2 regions of the Actinoplanes ianthinogenes genome follow, and region 2 is predicted to be linked to the other one. Evidence: riboswitches for the same ligand, from Rfam matches in the RefSeq annotation. Region 2 holds a riboswitch; the other holds the start of a gene.
The links. Region 2 has a riboswitch for cyclic di-AMP ahead of Aiant_RS23910 (LysM peptidoglycan-binding domain-containing protein). Riboswitches for the same ligand answer to the same signal wherever they lie in the genome.

Region 1 (8,741 bases), 1.3 Mb from region 2:
CGGTGCAGGCCGCCGTCGGTGATCAGCCGCTGCGAGGCGAGCGACTGCGGGCCGTCCTCGCCGCCGCCGATCAGGTAGATGTCGGCGGTGGTGGGCATCTGCATGTCGGAGCGGACCTCGTAGGTCTCCACCGGGATGCCGCGGGCGGCCGCCCGGTGCGCCAGGATCAGCAGGTTGCCCCGGTCGCCGTAGGTGGAGAGCAGATCCGGGTAGATCCAGACGATCCGCAAGGTGCTGTCGTTCATGCCTTGACCTCGGTCTTGGTGTTAATTGACACGGTCGAGCACCGCGCGGATGTCCTGGAACGCCGTGTAGTTGGCGATCACCTCGAGGCGGCCGGGCGGGACCGCGGCCAGCGCCTCGTCGAAGGTGTTTACGTGCTGGAACGGCACCCGGTTCACTTCCAGCCGGACGGCCAGGTCGAACGCCCGGTCGCCGGTGATCAGCACGCGCCGGTCGCGCAGCGGGGCGAAGTCGACGTCCCACAGCCACGAGGTGTCCAGCCCGTCGGGGTCCCGCGCGTTGATCGAGAGCAGCGTCGGCGCCTGGTCGGCCATGTCGAACGCCTCCAGCCAGCTCGCCGGGTTCTTGGCGAGCAGCAGCCGGATGTTGCGGCCGTCCCGGTCGACCTGCGCGTACCGCCCCGCGATGGAGGTCACCCGGGAGAGTCGCGGGAGGGCCTCGATCGGGCGGACCCCGAACTCACCGGCGACCGCGAGGGCGGTGGCCGCGTTACCCAGGTTGACCTTGCCGGGGAGCTGGAGCTTGACCAGGTGCCAGTCGCCGCGCGGGTCGATGACGCCGTCCTCCTCGACCACCCACTGCGGGGTCGGCCGGCGCAGCGGGCAGCCGGTGCACCACCAGTCACCGTTCGCCCGCTCGATCGGGTGGCCGCTCTCCGGGCAGACGAACGAGTCGTCGTGCCAGCGCTGACCGGCGCTGAACCACGTGGTCTGCGGGCTGCTGACGGCTGCCCAGACCACCATCGGGTCGTCCGCGTTGGCCACCACCCGGATCTCGGGGTGGCCGGCCAGCGCGGTCTTCCACAGCTGCGCCATCATCGCCACCTCCTTCGCCCGGTCGAGCTGGTCGCGGGAGAGGTTGAGCAGGGCCACCACCTTGGGCCGGGTGGAGTCGATCACCTGGGCCAGGTAGTGCTCGTCGACCTCCAGCACGGCGAACGGGGTGTGTCCCTCTTTCGCCAGGGCCGAGGTGTGGCCGGTGGGCATGTTCGCCCCGTAGCCGTTGGTGGCGACCCGGCCGAGCACGCCGACCGCGGCCGCGGTGAGCCGGGTGGTGGTGGTCTTGCCGTTGGTGCCGGACACCAGGGCGACGGCGCGCCCGGACGACAGGTGGGCCAGCAGGTCCGGATCGATCTTGAGGCCGATCCAGCCGCCGATCACCGAACCGTCGCCGCGTCCCGCGGCCCTGGAGAGCGCGGCCGCGGTCTTCGACGCGGTGGTCGCGACTATGGCCCGCAGGGGCATCTTCCCGTCCGTCACGCCAGCGAGGGTACCGGACCCCGGGGTTACGTCGCGTTGCCGGAAGGCACCCACCACCGTTGCTGTGGCCCTCCTCCCATCGGATTACCACGTTTGCGCCGGTGCCCTGACGTTTCGGGGTTCCTAATGGGTTACCACCCGAGAAATTGTGTGTTCTGGTTCACTTCCCTATTTCGACGGAATGTAGTCGGATGAATGCAATCGGTGATGACATTTGTCTTGCGGAGCGAACAAATGGGACAGCGTCCGTCATGCCAAACACGGTGTGTGACTGAATCGCACCTGACGATCATGGGCGAATTCAGGTACCAAAGATTCGCCGGCAGCAACCGCTCGCCGGTCGCGACGATCCGGTTCACGCCGAGCCCTGCCCCGGGCCGGTCGACGCGAACGCCCAAGCACCAGAACAGCTGACAAGGCATCAGGGGGCAGGGACGGGGGACCCATTTACCGGTCCGCGCCGGCGCCGCACGCCCCACGGCGGCGCCATCGGTCGGACCTTGGGGTGAAGCCACCACGGTGGCCGGGCAAGCCTTCCCGCCCGAACCCGACAGCTAACCTCGCAGGCGTGCCGGAGGGATCTCTCAACCGTGCACGAACACAGTTCGAGCCGGGGCCGCCGCATGTCCGGCGCCGGTACCGTCGCACTGTCCCTGGGCCTCTGCCTCTGCGCCGGCCAGCTCATCGGAGCTTCCCCCGCGGTCGCGTCCACCACGCAGGCCGCGAGCACGACCGCCGGCACGGCGGCCGCTGCGGCGAAGGTCACGCCCAAGTTGACCGCCTCGGTCAACACCCGGAGCCTCGCCTGGGGCTCCACTCTCAAGGTCACCGCCAAGGTCATCGACCCGCGCACCGGCAAGGTCGCCAAGGGCACGGTCCGGCTTCAGGCCTGGCGGACCAACAAGTGGGTCACCTGGGACACCGAGACCGTGAAGAGCGGTGCGGTCACCCTGGCGGCCCGTCCGACCTCCAAGGGCGTCGGTTCCGGCGTCTACGTCCGCACGCTCTTCACCGGCAGCGGCTACAACCAGGCCGCCTCCACCAAGGTCAAGATCTCGGTCAAGTCGAGCGGCGCCAAGATCCTCGCCGAGGCGAAGAAGCACAAGGGCGCGCTCTACCTGTTCGGCGCCGCCGGGCCCAAGCGGTTCGACTGCTCCGGGTTCACCAAGTACGTGTACAAGAAGGCGGCCGGCAAGAACCTGCCGCACAAGGCGAACTCGCAGCAGAAGTACGGCAAGGCGGTCAGCAAGTCGCACAAGCGGGTCGGCGACCTGATCGTCTTCCGCTCCGGGTCGTACGGCTACCACGCGGGCATCTACGCGGGCGGCGGCTACATGTACGACTCGCCGCACACCGGCGCGCGTGTCGGGAAGCACAAGATCTACGGCAGTAACTACGTCGTGCGGCGTCTCGTCGCCTGATGCCGGGCGCCGGCGCCTCCGTGAGTCGCCAGCGCCCTAGTAAGTAAGGAAACACCGCCAGTGGGGCGCGACCCGGTTCGGGTCGCGCCCCACTGGCGTTCCCGGTGCGGCACGGGCGGCCGGTCGCGGTCCGCGCCCCGCCTTCTGATCGCTGACCGGTTTCCGGTACGACCGCAGCGCCACGGCCCGGGCCGGCTCTCCACCCCTCACCGGCGGGATCCGTCCACATGGGCGCCGCCGGACCCTCCACTTTCGGCGCGGGCGACCCTCCACAAGTCCCGGCGGGAGCCTCCACTCTCCTCCACCGGGGTCCTCCACTCTCCTCCACCGGGGTCCTCCACTTCTCTCCCCGCCGCACTCCACAACCCTCCCCAAGCGGCTGAACAGTGCTTTTCGGGCGGAGTTATCGACCCTCCTGCGCCGGATGTCGGAAACCGGACCTGGTGGATCATGGTCTCGCCCTCCACTCCGCGCCACCGCCTGTGAACTGGGATTACGTCCGCGAAAACGGCTCGTGAGCGATCGCTTTCGGGTTGCAGGTGGAGGGAAGTGGAGTAGAGTGGGGCGCAGTGGCAGGACTGAGCGGACGACACCGAGAGCCTGCCGGCCCGAGTTGACAGACGGTCCACTCCCTCCGCGAAGGAGCGGCCGTCCCGGCAAAGGGGTGGGGGCCGATGTTTCTCGGCACGCACACCCCTCGGCTGGACGAGAAGGGCCGGCTGATCCTCCCGGCGAAGTTCCGAGATGAGCTGGCGGGAGGTGTCGTGATCACGAAGGGGCAGGAGCGCTGTCTTTACGTGTTCCCGATGCCGGAGTTCCAGCGCATCGCGGGCCAGCTGCGCGAGGCGCCGGTGACCAACAAGGCCGCCCGGGCTTACAGCCGGGTGTTCTTCGCCAGCGCCCACGACGAGGTGCCTGACAAACAGGGCCGGGTCACCATCCCCGCACACCTGCGGGAGTACGCGAGTCTCGGCCGGGATCTCGTGGTGATCGGGGCCAGCACCCGGGTCGAGATCTGGGACAAGCAGTCCTGGGACGACTACCTCTCGGCGAGCGAGGAAGAGTTCGCCGACATCGAGGAGGGGGTGCTGCCCGGCGGACTGTAAGGCGTGGCACTCGGTGGGCCGCTGGGACTTCCGGCCCGACCGCCACTGCTTGCCGTACTGCGAGATCTCCAGCCGCTCCCGCTCCTGGCGCCTCTTCCCCGGCGCCAGGCGCGTGTCCGGGCCCGGTCATACCGGCGCGGGCAGAGCGGATGGGGATCTGGCGGTACGGATGGCGGCCGGGCCGGCATGGCAGCAACAGGTAACAACCGGGTGTAACGCGATCAGGTGGGGCAATGGGGGTCGACATGGGGGAGCCGCGCGGTGCGCACGTTCCGGTGCTGCTGGAACGCTGCCTCGAGCTGCTCGGTCCGGCCCTGGCCCGGCCCGGCGCGGTGCACGTCGACTTCACGCTGGGCCTCGGCGGGCACGCCGAGGCGGTGCTGGAGCGGTTCCCGGACGTCACCCTGATCGGTCTCGACCGGGACACCGAGGCGCTCGCCCACTCGCGGCACCGTCTGGCCCGGTTCGCCGAGCGGACGCACCTGGTGCACGCGGTCTACCACGAGCTGCCCCGGGTGCTCACCGAGCTGGACCTACCGGGGATCGACAGCGGGCTGTTCGATCTGGGTGTCTCCTCGTTGCAGCTGGACGAGGCGGACCGGGGTTTCGCGTACGCGCAGGACGCCCCGCTGGACATGCGGATGGACCAGTCCCGGGGGATCACCGCGGAAGAGGTCGTCAACACGTACGAGCCCGGCGAGCTGGTGCGCATTCTCCGGCAGTACGGCGAGGAGAAATTCGCTCCACGGATCGTCTCGTCGATCGTCCGGGAACGGGCGAGAGAACGCATCGTCTCGACCGCGCGGCTGGCCGAGCTGATCAAAGACGCTATTCCGGCCGCCGCGCGGCGAACGGGTGGAAATCCCGCGAAAAGGTCGTTCCAGGCACTACGCATTGAGGTGAACGGCGAGCTCGAAGTGCTCGAATCCGCTGTTCCGGCGGCTTTGGACGCGTTGTCGCCCGGCGGGCGACTTGTGGTGATGAGTTATCAATCGTTGGAGGACAAGATCGTCAAGCGCGCCGTCACCGCGAGGGCGCGCAGCACCGGGCCGATCGACCTGCCGGTCGAGCTGCCCGGCACCGGTCCCACGCTGCGGCTGCTGACCCGAGGGTCGGAGCTGCCCAGCGAGGCGGAGGTGGCGGCGAACCCGCGGGCGGCTTCGGTGAAGCTGCGCGCGGTGGAGCGGCTGGACGAGAACGAGAGCAGGGCGAACCAGGGACCGAGGGCCGGCCGCGAACGGCCCCGCATGACTACGTCGGTCCGCGGCGGAGAACCGACGCAACACCGTAGTGAAACGCACGGGGGACAGGGGCGGAAACGCTCCGAGGCGGACGACGAGGGGGAGGGGGAAGCATGAGCGAGCGAACCAACGCGCCGCGGTCGGGGGGCCGTGCGGCGCAACCGCGCTCCACCGCTGGGGAGCGTGGGCGCGGGGCGAGCCGCGATGCCAGGACTGAGGGGGCCGGCGTCCGGGGGGCGCGCCGGTCCGACACGCGCCGGTCCGGGATCGGGCGGGACGACCGCGGTGACCGGCCCGGGCCGCGGGCCGGGGGTGAGGTCGAGGTGAGCATCGAGGGCACCGCGGCCAAGCGGCTGGACACCGCCGCGACGACCGCGCCGGCGTCGCCGCGCCTGCGGGTCGCGCCGCCGCTGCCGATCCGCGCGCCGCGGCCGACCTTCGCGGCCGGCGTGATCGTGCTGGTCCTGATCGGTGTGGTCGGCATCCTGCTGATCAACACCAAGACCATGGAGCAGTCGTTCAAGCTGGACGCGCTGCGTGACCAGCAGACCGCCCTGGACGAGGAGCAGCAGGAGCTGAACCAGCAGCTGATCCAGCTGTCCAGCCCGGGCAACCTGGAGGCCGCCGCGCGCCGGCTGGGCCTGGTCCGGGCGGACAACCCGGCGATGATCCGGCTGCCCGACGGCAAGATCATCCGGCCGCCGACGCCGGGTGAGGGCCCGGTCTCGGTGACCGCGCAGCCGGCCAAGGGCGACGGGAACACCGACCAGGGCAAGACCGGCCAGGGGAACACCGGGCAGGGCGCCGGCGGTCAGAACGGAACGGGGCAGTAGGCCGTGTCGCCGCGAGACGACGAGACACCGCGCCGGGGCACTCCGCCCCGGCGCGCTGCGTCCCGAGCCGTCCCTCCGGAGGGACCCGAGGAGCCGGAGCGCCCCGAACGGCGCGGGCGCTCCAGCATCGGTGAGGCGCGGGCGTACACGCCGCGCGGGCGCACCGTGGCCGAGCGGGGGCGCACCCCGCGGACCGGCCGCACCACCGACCCGTTCCGCCCGGCGTTGCAGGTGGTCGAGGGCGGCGAGGGGACTCCGCGGGCCCGGCAGCGCGGCGCCCGCACGGGTGAGCCGCCGGCCGACGAGCGGGGCCGCCCGGAGCGCGAGCCGCGGGAGGGCACGGGCCGGGCTCGCGAGCCGCGGGAGGGCACGAAACGGGCCCGGGAGCCGCGGGAGGGCACGAGCCGGGGCCGGGAGGCGCGGGAGGCCACCGGCAAGGGCCGGGAGCGGGAGGCGCGCGAGGCACGGGAGGCGCGCGAGAAACGGGAGCGCCGGGCCGGGGACCGCGACGTCCCCCGGGTACGCCGCGCCCCGGAACCCCCGCGAGCGAGCTCACGGCGTACCGGAAAGCAGGAACCCGCGGCACGGCGGACCGTGACCGATCGGACCGGTCGTGGTCCCGGCCGGGAACCGGCCCGCCGCCCGCGCCCGGTGCCGGCCGAGCCGCCGAAGCTGGCCAACAGCACCCGCCGGCTGCGGCTCGGCACGGTGCTCGCACTCTCGCTGTTCGTCATGATCGGCGTGCGGCTGGTGGTGCTCCAGGTGGGCACCTCGCCGGCCGAGGTGGAGAGCCTGGTCAAGCTGCGCAACAAGCGGCTCAGCACGGTCGAGCTGCCGGCCCCGCGGGGCAGCATCCTGGACCGGAACGGCGCGGTGCTGGCGAACAGCGTGGAGGCCCGGTACATCTACGCCGACCCGGAGAACGCGCAACTGCAGAAGAACCTGGGCGCCACCGCGGTCCGGCTGTCCCGGCTGCTCGGCATCCCGGCCTCCAAACTGGCCGCGAAGATGCAGCGCAAGCAGGTGCTCGGCACCTGGTCACGGTTCAGCTACCTGGCGCGCGGCGTGGACATCTCGATCGCCAACCAGATCGAGGCGATGGGGCTGAAGGGCATCTACACGCACGTCGACGAGCGGCGTGACGTGCCCGGCAAGGACCTGGCCGCGAACCTGATCGGCTTCACCGGCGACGACGGCCGCGGGCTGGTCGGCCTGGAGGCCCGGTACGACGACCTGCTGCACGGCACCGACGGCAAGCGGGTCTACGAGACCGGCAAGGGCAGCCTGAACGTGCCGATCGCGGGCGGGTACGAGCAGATCACCGCCGCCCGCCCGGGCAGCTCGGTGAAGCTGACCATCGACCGCTGGGTGCAGTACAACGCCCAGCGGATCCTGAACGAAGAGGCCGAGCGGAACCACGCCACGGTGGCCGGCGCGGTGATCCTGGACGTCAAGACCGGGGAGATCGTGGCCCAGGCCAGCTACCCGACCTACAACGCGGCCCAGCCGGAGAAGTCCGAGGAGAACGAGCGGATCGACGTGCCGACCGCGGTGGTCACCGACCCGGGCTCCAGCCACAAGGCGTTCGTGATCGGCGCGGCGCTGCAGGAGGGTCTGATCACGCCGGAGTCGACGCAGGTGGTCGCGCCGGCGATCGTGCGCGGCGGGATCCCGTTCGAGGACCACGAGAAGGTGACCAAGGGCTCCAAGCTGACCATCGCCGGGATCCTGGCCTACTCGTCCAACGTCGGGACCATCCTGATCGGCGAGAAGCTCGGCAAGCAGAAGCTCTACGAGTACCAGCAGAAGTTCGGGCTGGGCAAGGCGACCGGCGAGGGCATGCCCGGCGAGTCGCCCGGCCTGCTGCTGCCGCCGGACCAGTGGAGCGGCTCGGCGTACGGGTCGGTGCCGATCGGGCACAGCGTCTCGGCGACCCTGGTGCAGATGGCCGCCGGGTACGGCGCGATCGCCAACGACGGCGTCTACATCCAGCCGCACCTGATCAAGTCGACGGTGGCCGGCGACGGGACGGAGACCCCGGTCGCCACCCCGGAGACGCACCGGGTGCTGGACGCCAAGGTCGCGGGCGAGCTGCGCACCCTGCTGGAGGCGGTGACCGAGGACAACGAGGGCACCGGCACCAAGGCGCAGGTGGCCGGTTACCGGGTGGCCGGCAAGACCGGCACCGGCAAGATGGTCGTGGACGGGCAGTACACCAGCCACAACGCCAGCTCGTTCGTCGGCATGGCACCGGCCGAGAACCCGCGGTACGTCGTCGCGGTCTCGATGGACGTGGCCAAGGGCACCGGTGGCGAGGTGTCCGCGCCGGCCTTCTCCGACATGATGGGCTACACCCTGCTCCATTACTTTGTGCCACCGTCCACCACGAAACCGCCGACGTTCAAGCTCCGGGACTGACGGAGGGCGCATGGCGTTGACGGGAACCGGTGCCGTACCGGGTAGGGTCTGACGCCGTGTCCGGCATTCCCCGCCCCGAGACCGTCGCGCCGTTCCCGTTGACGCGGCTCGCTGAGCTGCTCACGGCAACGCTGCACGGTGGTGACGTCGATGTCACCGGGGTCACGCACAGTAGTGGCGCGGTGCGCCCTGGAGATCTCTACGCGGCGCTGCCCGGCGC
Region 2 (8,741 bases):
GACATGGGTCGAGCCCGGCGTGTACTCCTGCACGCCCAGGTCGAGCACCGGCAGGTCAGCCGGCCGCGCATCACCGCGCTCGGTCAGTCCCAGCGCAGCGAGCCGGAATGCCAGCACCTGCGCCCGATCCACCTCGATCACTCGCTCACCTCCCGCGTCGGTCAGGTGCGACGACCGTACCGCCGGGATGCGACATTTCTCAGGCGTTCGCGGCGGGCGCCCGGCAGGCCCGACACGTACTCCCAGGTGTCCAGGCTGGTCGGCCCGTACGGCCCCTCCTGCGGGATCGGTGGCTCCCCGGTCAGCCGATAGCCGCACCGGCGGGCCACCGCGGTGCTCGCCGAGTTGCCCGGGTCGATCCGCAGCAGCAGCCGGCTCAGCCGCAGCGTGCCGCAGGCATAGTCGGTGAGCAGCGACAACGCGGCCACCGCGAGTCCCCGCCGCCGATAGGGCGCGCCCACCAGATAACCCAGCTCGGCCTCGCGCAGTGCCGGATTGACCCCGAAGAGCAGCACCTCGCCGAGCGGCAAGCCCCCGTCCGCGGTGATCGCGAGCTGGATCCGCCGCCCGGTCAGCCGCCCCTGCCGGGCACGCTTGAGATAGGCCAGGCCGGCCTCCACATCGAACGGTGACGGCATCGGGGTCCACCGGGCGATCTGCGGCTCGTCCAGGAGCACGACCAGATCGTCCAGATCGTCCTGGCTCCACTCGCGCAGCACGACGCCGTTGCCCGCCAACGTCAGCGGGTGCGGCAACGGGCTGGCGGTCACCCTTCGCATCCTGCCCACAATGACCCGTACCCGGCTAGTGGCGATCCACAGGTCGCGCTCATCAAATTCTCGACCGCTCACCCGTCGGATCACCGATCGCATCGCGGGTCGCCCTCCGGGCGACTCCCCGCATCCCGCCCCGCACGGCAGGATGACCTCCATGCCGCCTTCTTCCGGTACGCCCTCCGGCCAGCCGCCCTCCGGCACACCCGGCACCCCACCGGTGCACGCCGAGGGGCACTGGGCCCGCTACAACGCCGGGCAGGGCGACCGGGAGCCCCGGGAGACCCTCCGCCGCGCGCTGGACCTGGCCGGCCGGGAGACCGGTCGCACCGCCGTCGACCTCGGCTGCGGCGCCGGCCGCGAGACCCGTGCCCTGCTGGACGGCGGCTGGCGGGTGCACGCCTACGACAGCGAACCCACCATGCTCTCGGCCACCGACCGCACCCACCCGGCGCTGACCGCCCACCTGCTCGGCTTCGAGCAGATCACCGAGCTGCCACCGGCCGACCTGGTCTACGCCGGATACGCGCTGCCCTATCAGTCGCGCGCGTCATTCGATCGCTTGTGGACGCTGATCCGGGCCGCGTTGCGCCCCGGCGGCCTGGTCGCCGTGGACCTGTTCGGGGTGCACGACGCCTGGGCCGGCACCCCGGGCATGACCTTCCTGACCGCCGCCGAAGCCACCGCCCTGGCCACCGGCCTCACCGTCGAGCACTGGCACGAGGAGGACGAGGTGGGTCCCGCGTTCGGTGGCCCCAAGCACTGGCACGTCTTCGAGCTGATCGCCCGGGTGTGATCGCCTACAGCTTGCGGGCGGTGATCTCGAAGCCGGCGGTCCGGAGCCTGCTCACCAGCGCGTCGCCGATGCCGGTGGCCGGGGTGAGGACGCCACCCTCCGAGGCCGGCAGCGCGTCCCGGTCCAGGGCCAGCGCCAGCGCCGACTCCCCGAGCATCACCGCGGTCGCCGCGTAACCCGGGTCGCCCTTGGCACGGACCCGGGACGTGTACCGGGCCCCGGTGGTCGTCGTGGTGAAGATGTCCATGGTGAAGTGGCCGGTCTGCTGCGTCTTCTCGCTCGGGCCGTCGCCGGGCTTGGGCAGCAGCCGGTCCAGCAGGAAGCGGGTGGGCGGCACCGCGAGGCCGGCGATCAGCGCGCCCAGGCCCAGCTTGGTGCCGATCGCCAGGACCGGGGAGAGCGGCGACGCGCCGACGCTCATCGCCTCGCGATACTTGAAGCCGCGACCGTAGGCCCAGCCGCGCAGCGCGTTGCTGCGCCGCACCACCCGGGTGTTGTAGGACGCCATCACGAACGGGGCGAGCCGCCCGCGCAGCTTCGGATCCACTTCGGAGGCGGGGAAGGTGTCCAGGTCGCTCTGCCGGCCGAGTTTCGGCTCGGCGTGCCGGTCCGGGCTCAGCGAGTACGGGCTGCCCGCCACCTTGCGCAGCGACGGATCCTTTTTCAGTACGTCCACCTGGTTCCGCATCGAGTCGATCGTCCCGCCGCTCACCCCGCCGCGCATGCTGGTCACCACCAGCGTCGTCTCGGTGAGTTCGCCCGCTGCGTCCTGTTCGACCTGCTGGTGCAGGACGTGCACCCCGATGTCGGACGGGATGGAGTCGAAGCCGCAGGAGTGGACGATCCGCGCACCGGTGCTCCGGGCGAGCTCGTGGTTCTCGTCGATGCTGTCCCGGGCGAACAGCACCTCACCGGTCAGATCCACGTAGTCGGTGCCGGCCGCGGCGCAGGCGTGCGCAAGCGGGCGTCCGTATTTCGCATAGGGACCCACCGTGGTGATGACCACGCGGGCACGAGCGGCCAGGCTGGTCAGCGCCTCGGTGTCCGCGGCATCGGCGATCAGGACCGGCCAGTCGACGTTCAACCGGGACTTGACGTCGGCCAGTTTCGCCGCGGAGCGGCCGGCCAGGGCGATGCGGGTGCCGGCCGGCGCGTATCCGGCGAGGTGTTTCGCCACCAGGGCGCCGACGAAGCCGGACGCGCCGTAGACGACGACGTCGAAGTCTCGGGAGAGATCGCTCATGGTCGGAGATTGTGCACCCTATGCCGGGCTCGTAGGCAACCCGTCGGTAACAAACATCGCGGCATGCAGCCACAACGCCGGCTCCGCTTGCCGAATCTCCACAAAGCAGGTCGAAACTCTAAAAAGCAGTGAAGCTTTACCCACTCCGGACCCCGCCAATCCTGTCGCCGCCCGATTTCCCTCAAAAGACGGACCACCGTGGTGGCAAATCCCGACGCGGCCTGAGAACTCGGGGAGTTATTCACACAAAGGAAGATCAAAGCGGCTAATTTGTGAGAACAAAGTCACCGGCCCCGCTTCCGGACTTGGTCAGTTCCGTGAGGCGGTGGCTACCGTCGACAGTCCGCCATCGCGGACACCGTGGCCGGAACGCCGAGTCCTGCCTGCTGGTCACGGTCAACAACCCACAGGCATGGAGCGGGGGACCCACAGTTCCTCGGCGCGCTCTCCGGAGTGCGCCTCGGGGTGAAGCCGCACCTGACGCGGCCGGGCTCCTCGGCCCGAACCCGACAGCTCACCTCGCAGGCGTGGAGGAAAACTTCATGCTTCACCTGAACAAGCGGGTTCGTCGTGTCCTCTCCCGGCGAGCCCAGTATCCGCGTGCGCTCAAGCGCACTCTCGGCCTCGCCGTGGCCGGCCTGGCCGGCGCCGTCGGTCTGCTGGCCGTCGAGGCTTCCCCGGCCAGCGCCACCCCGAACGTGAACTGGGACGCTGTAGCCCAGTGCGAATCCGGTGGAAACTGGCGCATCAACACCGGGAACGGCTATTACGGCGGTTTGCAGTTCAGCCGCAGCACCTGGCGCGCGCACGGTGGCGCGCAGTACGGCTCCACCGCCAACCTCGCGTCCAAGAGCGAGCAGATCCTGGTCGCCGAACGGGTACTCCGCAACCAGGGCATCGGCGCCTGGCCCACCTGCGGGCGGCGTGGCCTCACCAAGGCCCGCAAGAGCACGTCGGTGAGCCCGTACCGCCTCGCGTCGTACACGACACCGCTCAAGGCCACCCGCACATACGTGGTGAGGCGCGGCGACACCCTTTCCGGCATCGCCGCGCGTTACCACGTCAAGGGCGGGTGGAAGGCGTTGTATCGCGCCAACGCGAGCCGGCTGAGCAGCCCGAACCGGCTGCGGGTGGGTCAGCGCCTGGCCTTCTGAGATCAGGATCGGCCCAGCTCCGGGTGGTCGAGCACCCGGAGCCACGAGCCGTCGGGCTGGCGGCGGACGACCTGTGCCCGCGCCCCGGCCCCGTCTCTCGGCGGGGTCGAGGTGAGGGCCAGGTCGCCGCTGATCAGCGTGGGCAGCGGCGCCTCGGGCTCGAACGCCGGCATTTTCGGCAGCAGGTCGGCCCAGAGCTTCTGGATCGCGGCGCGGCCGACCGTCTCGCTGCCGGGTGGATAGGCCATCACGGCATCCTCCTCATAGAGCAGCGCCAGGCCTTCGGCGTCTTTCGCATTCGCCCGCTCGACGAACAAACGGGTCAGGTCCTCGGGATGCATTGCTTTCTCACGGTCTGCTTTCTCGCGGTCGCTCATGACTCCACCCTGCCGCGCGCGGCTCCACAAGTCCAACGAATGGTTTTCATACCAACTACAATCGCCACTCATGGATCTGCGGCAGCTGGAATACTTCGTCGCGGTCGCCGAGACCGGCAGCTTCACCCGGGCCGCGGCGCGCGTGCACATCACCCAGTCCGGCGTGAGCGCCCAGATCAAGGCGCTGGAGCAGGAGCTGGGCGCGGAGCTGTTCGACCGCGGCAGCCGGGTCGCGCGGCTCACCGAGGCCGGCTCCGCGGCGCTCAAGCACGCCCGGGCCGCGCTCGATTCGACCCTCGACCTGCGGGACGCGATCGACGACGTCAAGGGGCTGATCCGGGGCCGGCTGACCATCGGGATGGTGACCGGGTGCGAGGTCGCGCCGCTGTTCGACGCGCTCGCCGCGTTCCACCGGGAGCATCCGGGCATCGAGCTGGAGCTGGCCGAGGCGAACTCGGATCACCTGGTCGCCGGGGTGCGCGCGGGCAGCCTCGACGTCGCCCTGGCGGGGCTGGCCGGCGAGCCGCCGGAGAGTCTGAAGTCGCGGATCATCGTGAGCGAGCGGCTGGTGGCTCTGGCCGCGCCGGACAGTGAGCTCGCTGCCCGGGGCAGCGTCACGATCACCGCGCTCACCGCGTACGAAAAGATCTGCCTGCCCGTCGGGACAGGGATCCGCGACGTGCTCGATCGTGCCTTCGCCGGGAAGACCGGGCTGCGACCGGAGGTCGCGCTCGTCGCCACCTCGCCGGACACGGTGGCCGGCCTGGCGCGGCGCGGTCTGGGGGTCGCGGTGCTCAGCGAGTCGATGGCCGCCGCGCATCCCGACCTGGTCAGCGTCCCGATCGACGGGATCGAGATCCCGGCGCTGCTCGCGCTGATCTGGCAGGACCGGACCAGTCCGGCTCTGGCGGCGTTCCTCGAGCAGTGCGACGCGGCGTTCCGTTAGGAGGGCCCCCGCCGCGACGCGACGGGGGCCCGGACAACGCTGGTGTTACTTGGTGATCCGCTGGGTGTGCGTCGCAACGTACGACTGGTTACCCGCCTTGTCGGTCGCCCAGTAGGAGACCTTCAGCGTGCCCTTGTCGACGCCGGAGACGGTCGCGTGCCACCCGAAGAACGGGTCGAGCAGCGCGTCCACCGCCGCGGCCTTGGCCGTCGCGTCCTTCTCCGAGGAGGCGACGGTCCAGGTGCCGGCCGCGTAGTAGTACCACTTGCCGGACCGCTCCTCGATCAGCTTCACCGAGACGGTGCCGACACCCGCGCCGAGGTCGACGACCGTGCCGTTGAGCTGCGTCCAGGAGGCCGCCTTGTCCGCGTCACGCGGCAGGCTCAGGCCGACGATCGGGGCGAGGACGTCCTTGACCACGAGCACCGGACCGACCTTGACGGCCGTGCCGGCGCCGGCCGCGTTCACCGGGGTGGCGGTGACCGTGAAGCTGCCGCCCTTGGTGTAGACGTGGGTCAGGCCGCCGACCGTGCCGTCACCCCAGTTGACCTGGAAGCTGTCGGCGCCGGTGACCCCGGTGGGCCGCACGGTGACCGTCTCGCCGGACCACACCAGGCACTTGTCCAGGGTGTACTTGCCGGTCTGGGCGGCCGCCGCCACGGTGCCGCCGGAGACGGTCGCGGCGTTGCCGGCCTCGTCGGTCAGCGTCACGGTGATCGGGTAGCTGCCGGCCGCGGCGTACTTGTGGGTCGCCGTGGTCGCGCCGGCCTCGAGCGTCTCCGCCGCGCTGCCGTCGCCCCAGTTCACCACCTGCTTGATCTTGCCGGCGGCGGTCACGTCGTCGGACAGCGCCGACTGGGTGAGGGTGACCGTCTGGCCCGGCCAGATCGCGGCCGCGTTCACCGCGTACGTCCCGGCCGGAGCCGTGGTGTCGAAGACGCCCGGGGTGCTGCGCGGCGTGGTGTCCGCGGTGATCGGGCTGTACTTGGCGAAGTAGTTGACCAGCATGGTGAGGTCGTTGTCACCGGTGGTCGTCTTGGTCGCCGGGTTCTTGCCCAGGGTGGTGAAGTTGTCGCCACCCGAGGCGAGGAAGGAGTTCATCGTGACCCGGTACGACGCGTTCGGGTCGATGGTGACCCCGTTCAGCTTCATCGAGGACGCGATGATCCGCGAGCCCTTCGGCTGGTTGACGTCGTACGAGTAGGTGAAGCCCTTGGACGAGCCCAGGTGCAGCACCGGCCGGGACGCGGTGGCCGGCTGCCACTGCTCCTCCAGCACGTTCTTGATGTCGGCGCCGGACAGGGTCTTGGTGACCACGTCGTTGGCGAACGGCTGCACCGCGAACGCCTGCGCGTATGTGACCGTGCCGTCGGTGCCGAAGGCGAGATCGTTGCGCAGGCCCCCCGGGTTCATGAAGGCGATCTGCGCCCCGCCGCGACCGGCGTCCTTGGTCTGGTCGAGCTGCACGTCGGCGATGAAGTTGCCCATCACCGACTCGGACCCGCGGTCCTCGGACCCGGTCGCCGAGTACGCCCGCTTGATGTCCGCCGTGATCGAGCCGAGCTTCTGCTTGCCCAGCTCGGTCGCGGTCGCCTTGGCGGTGGCCACGATGCCGGCCACGGTGCTGTTCTCGGCGTAGCCCTTCACGTCGATCAGCTCGGCGGTCGACTTGACCACCGACTTGGTGGCCGGGTCGTAGGTGAGCACCGCGCGGCCCAGCTTGACGCCGTAGTCCTCGGCCTGCAGCACCGGACGGGTCTTGTCGGTGCCGGGGACCGGGATCTCGAACGCGTACGGCTGGTGGGTGTGCCCGCTGAAGATCGCGTCGATGTCGGCGCTGACCTTGGTGAAGTTCCCGAAGACCGGGTCGTTCTGCAGCGCCTCGGCGGAGTTGATGTTCGCGGTCGCCGCGCCCTCGTGGGCGAGCAGCACGATCACGTCCGCCTCGCCGTTCGCCGCGTCGCCGTCGGAGAGCTGCGCCGCGACCGTGTTCGCCTCGGCCACCGGGTCGTGGAACTCCACGCCCTTGATGCCGTCCGGGCTGACCAGCGACTTGGTCTCACCGGTGACCACACCGATGTAGCCGACCTTGACGCCGTTCACGGTCAGCACCGAATACGCCGGCAGCGCCCGCTTGCCGTCCTGGTAGACGTTGGCGCCCAGGAACGGGAACTTGGCCCGGTTCTGCACGCGGCCGGTCAGGTCGGCGATGCCCTTGTCGAACTCGTGGTTGCCGACCGCGGAGACGGCCAGGCCACCGGCGTTCAGCGCGTCGATCGTCGGGTTGTCGCCGTCGATCGCCGAGATGAAGGTGGAGGCGCCGATGTTGTCACCGGCCGAGCTCCACACCGTGTTCGGGTTCTCCGAGCGCAGCTTGTCGACCAGTCCGACGAGCTGGGCCGCGCCACCGGTGCCGGCGGTCGGGGCCTCGAGCCGGCCGTGGAAGTCGTTGATGTTGAGCAGCTGGAGGTCGAACGGCTTGGGCGCGCTGGTGTCCAGGCCGATCACCACCGGGTCGTGGTCGCTGGCCCGGTACGGGGTGGGGCTGTAGAACGGCGCGTACCCGGTGTACTGGTAGGCGTACGACTCGACGGAGTTGATGTTCCAGATGTCGACGCCGGTGACCCGGTCGGTCAGCGACGGCGTGGTGAGCGCGTGGTCCAGCGAGCCGGACTCGCCACCGAAGACGTACGAGGACTTGCCCGGCGCCTTGGTGGTGTGCACGTCGGTGTATCCGGCCTGGTAGAGGACCTGCATCGGGTCCTCCTGGGTGTACGAGTTGAAGTCACCCAGCAGGATCACCTTGTCGGTGCCGCTGTCCTTCTCCACACCCTTGACGAACTCGACGAGCGACGCCGCCTGGCGCTTGCGGTCGCCGTTGTACGGGCCCTGCCCGTCGCCGGTGTCCACATTGTCGCCGGTCGGGGTCACCGAGGCGCTCTTCGACTTGAGGTGGTTGGCCACCACGGTGAAGTCGATGCTGCCGGCGGTGAAGGTCTGCGCGATCGGCTCCCGCGCGTTCGACCACACGGTCTCGTCGCTCAGCGACCGGGACGCGCCCTTCGGCGTGACCTTGGCCGGCTTGAAGATGATCGCCGTGGTGATCAGGTCCTGCTCGGCCGGGCCGGGCAGCTCGGCCGGGGTGCGCACGTAGTCCCAGGTGCCCGCGCCGTCCCGCTCGTTCAGCGCGCCGACCAGGGTCTTCAGCGCCAGCTGCGGGTCGTTCGCCTCGAACCGGACCGAGTTCTCGATCTCCATGAGGGCGACCACGTCGGCGTCCAGCGCGGAGATCGCCGAGACGATCTTCGCCTGCTGCTTGGCCAGCGCCGCCGCGTCGGTCGCACCGCGGGCGTCGCCGCCGAAGTGGACGAAGTAGTTCAGCACGTTGAAGCTGGCCACCTTGACGTCCCCGCCCACGGCCGCCGGGGCGGCGGTACGCGGGTTGGTCGCGG

Region 1: another riboswitch for cyclic di-AMP. It lies ahead of Aiant_RS30155 (C40 family peptidase); the one in region 2 lies ahead of Aiant_RS23910 (LysM peptidoglycan-binding domain-containing protein).

The regions. Positions count from the first base shown of each region.
Region 1 is NZ_AP023356.1:6,615,514-6,624,254, forward strand. Features, by position in the region: gene Aiant_RS30145 (type 1 glutamine amidotransferase) at 1-245, opposite strand, end outside; gene Aiant_RS30150 (Mur ligase family protein) at 267-1,487, opposite strand; cyclic di-AMP (ydaO/yuaA leader) riboswitch at 1,957-2,086, shown strand; gene Aiant_RS30155 (C40 family peptidase) at 2,093-2,923, shown strand; gene mraZ (division/cell wall cluster transcriptional repressor MraZ) at 3,598-4,029, shown strand; gene rsmH (16S rRNA (cytosine(1402)-N(4))-methyltransferase RsmH) at 4,263-5,387, shown strand; gene ftsL (cell division protein FtsL) at 5,594-6,103, shown strand; gene Aiant_RS30175 (peptidoglycan D,D-transpeptidase FtsI family protein) at 6,107-8,521, shown strand; gene Aiant_RS30180 (UDP-N-acetylmuramoyl-L-alanyl-D-glutamate--2,6-diaminopimelate ligase) at 8,578-8,741, shown strand, end outside.
Region 2 is NZ_AP023356.1:5,291,253-5,299,993, reverse strand. Features, by position in the region: gene Aiant_RS23930 (DNA glycosylase AlkZ-like family protein) at 1-141, opposite strand, end outside; gene Aiant_RS23925 (GNAT family N-acetyltransferase) at 162-779, opposite strand; gene Aiant_RS23920 (class I SAM-dependent methyltransferase) at 931-1,569, shown strand; gene Aiant_RS23915 (saccharopine dehydrogenase family protein) at 1,574-2,812, opposite strand; cyclic di-AMP (ydaO/yuaA leader) riboswitch at 3,181-3,355, shown strand; gene Aiant_RS23910 (LysM peptidoglycan-binding domain-containing protein) at 3,355-3,966, shown strand; gene Aiant_RS23905 (YybH family protein) at 3,969-4,307, opposite strand; gene Aiant_RS23900 (LysR family transcriptional regulator) at 4,414-5,289, shown strand; gene Aiant_RS23895 (ExeM/NucH family extracellular endonuclease) at 5,335-8,741, opposite strand, start outside.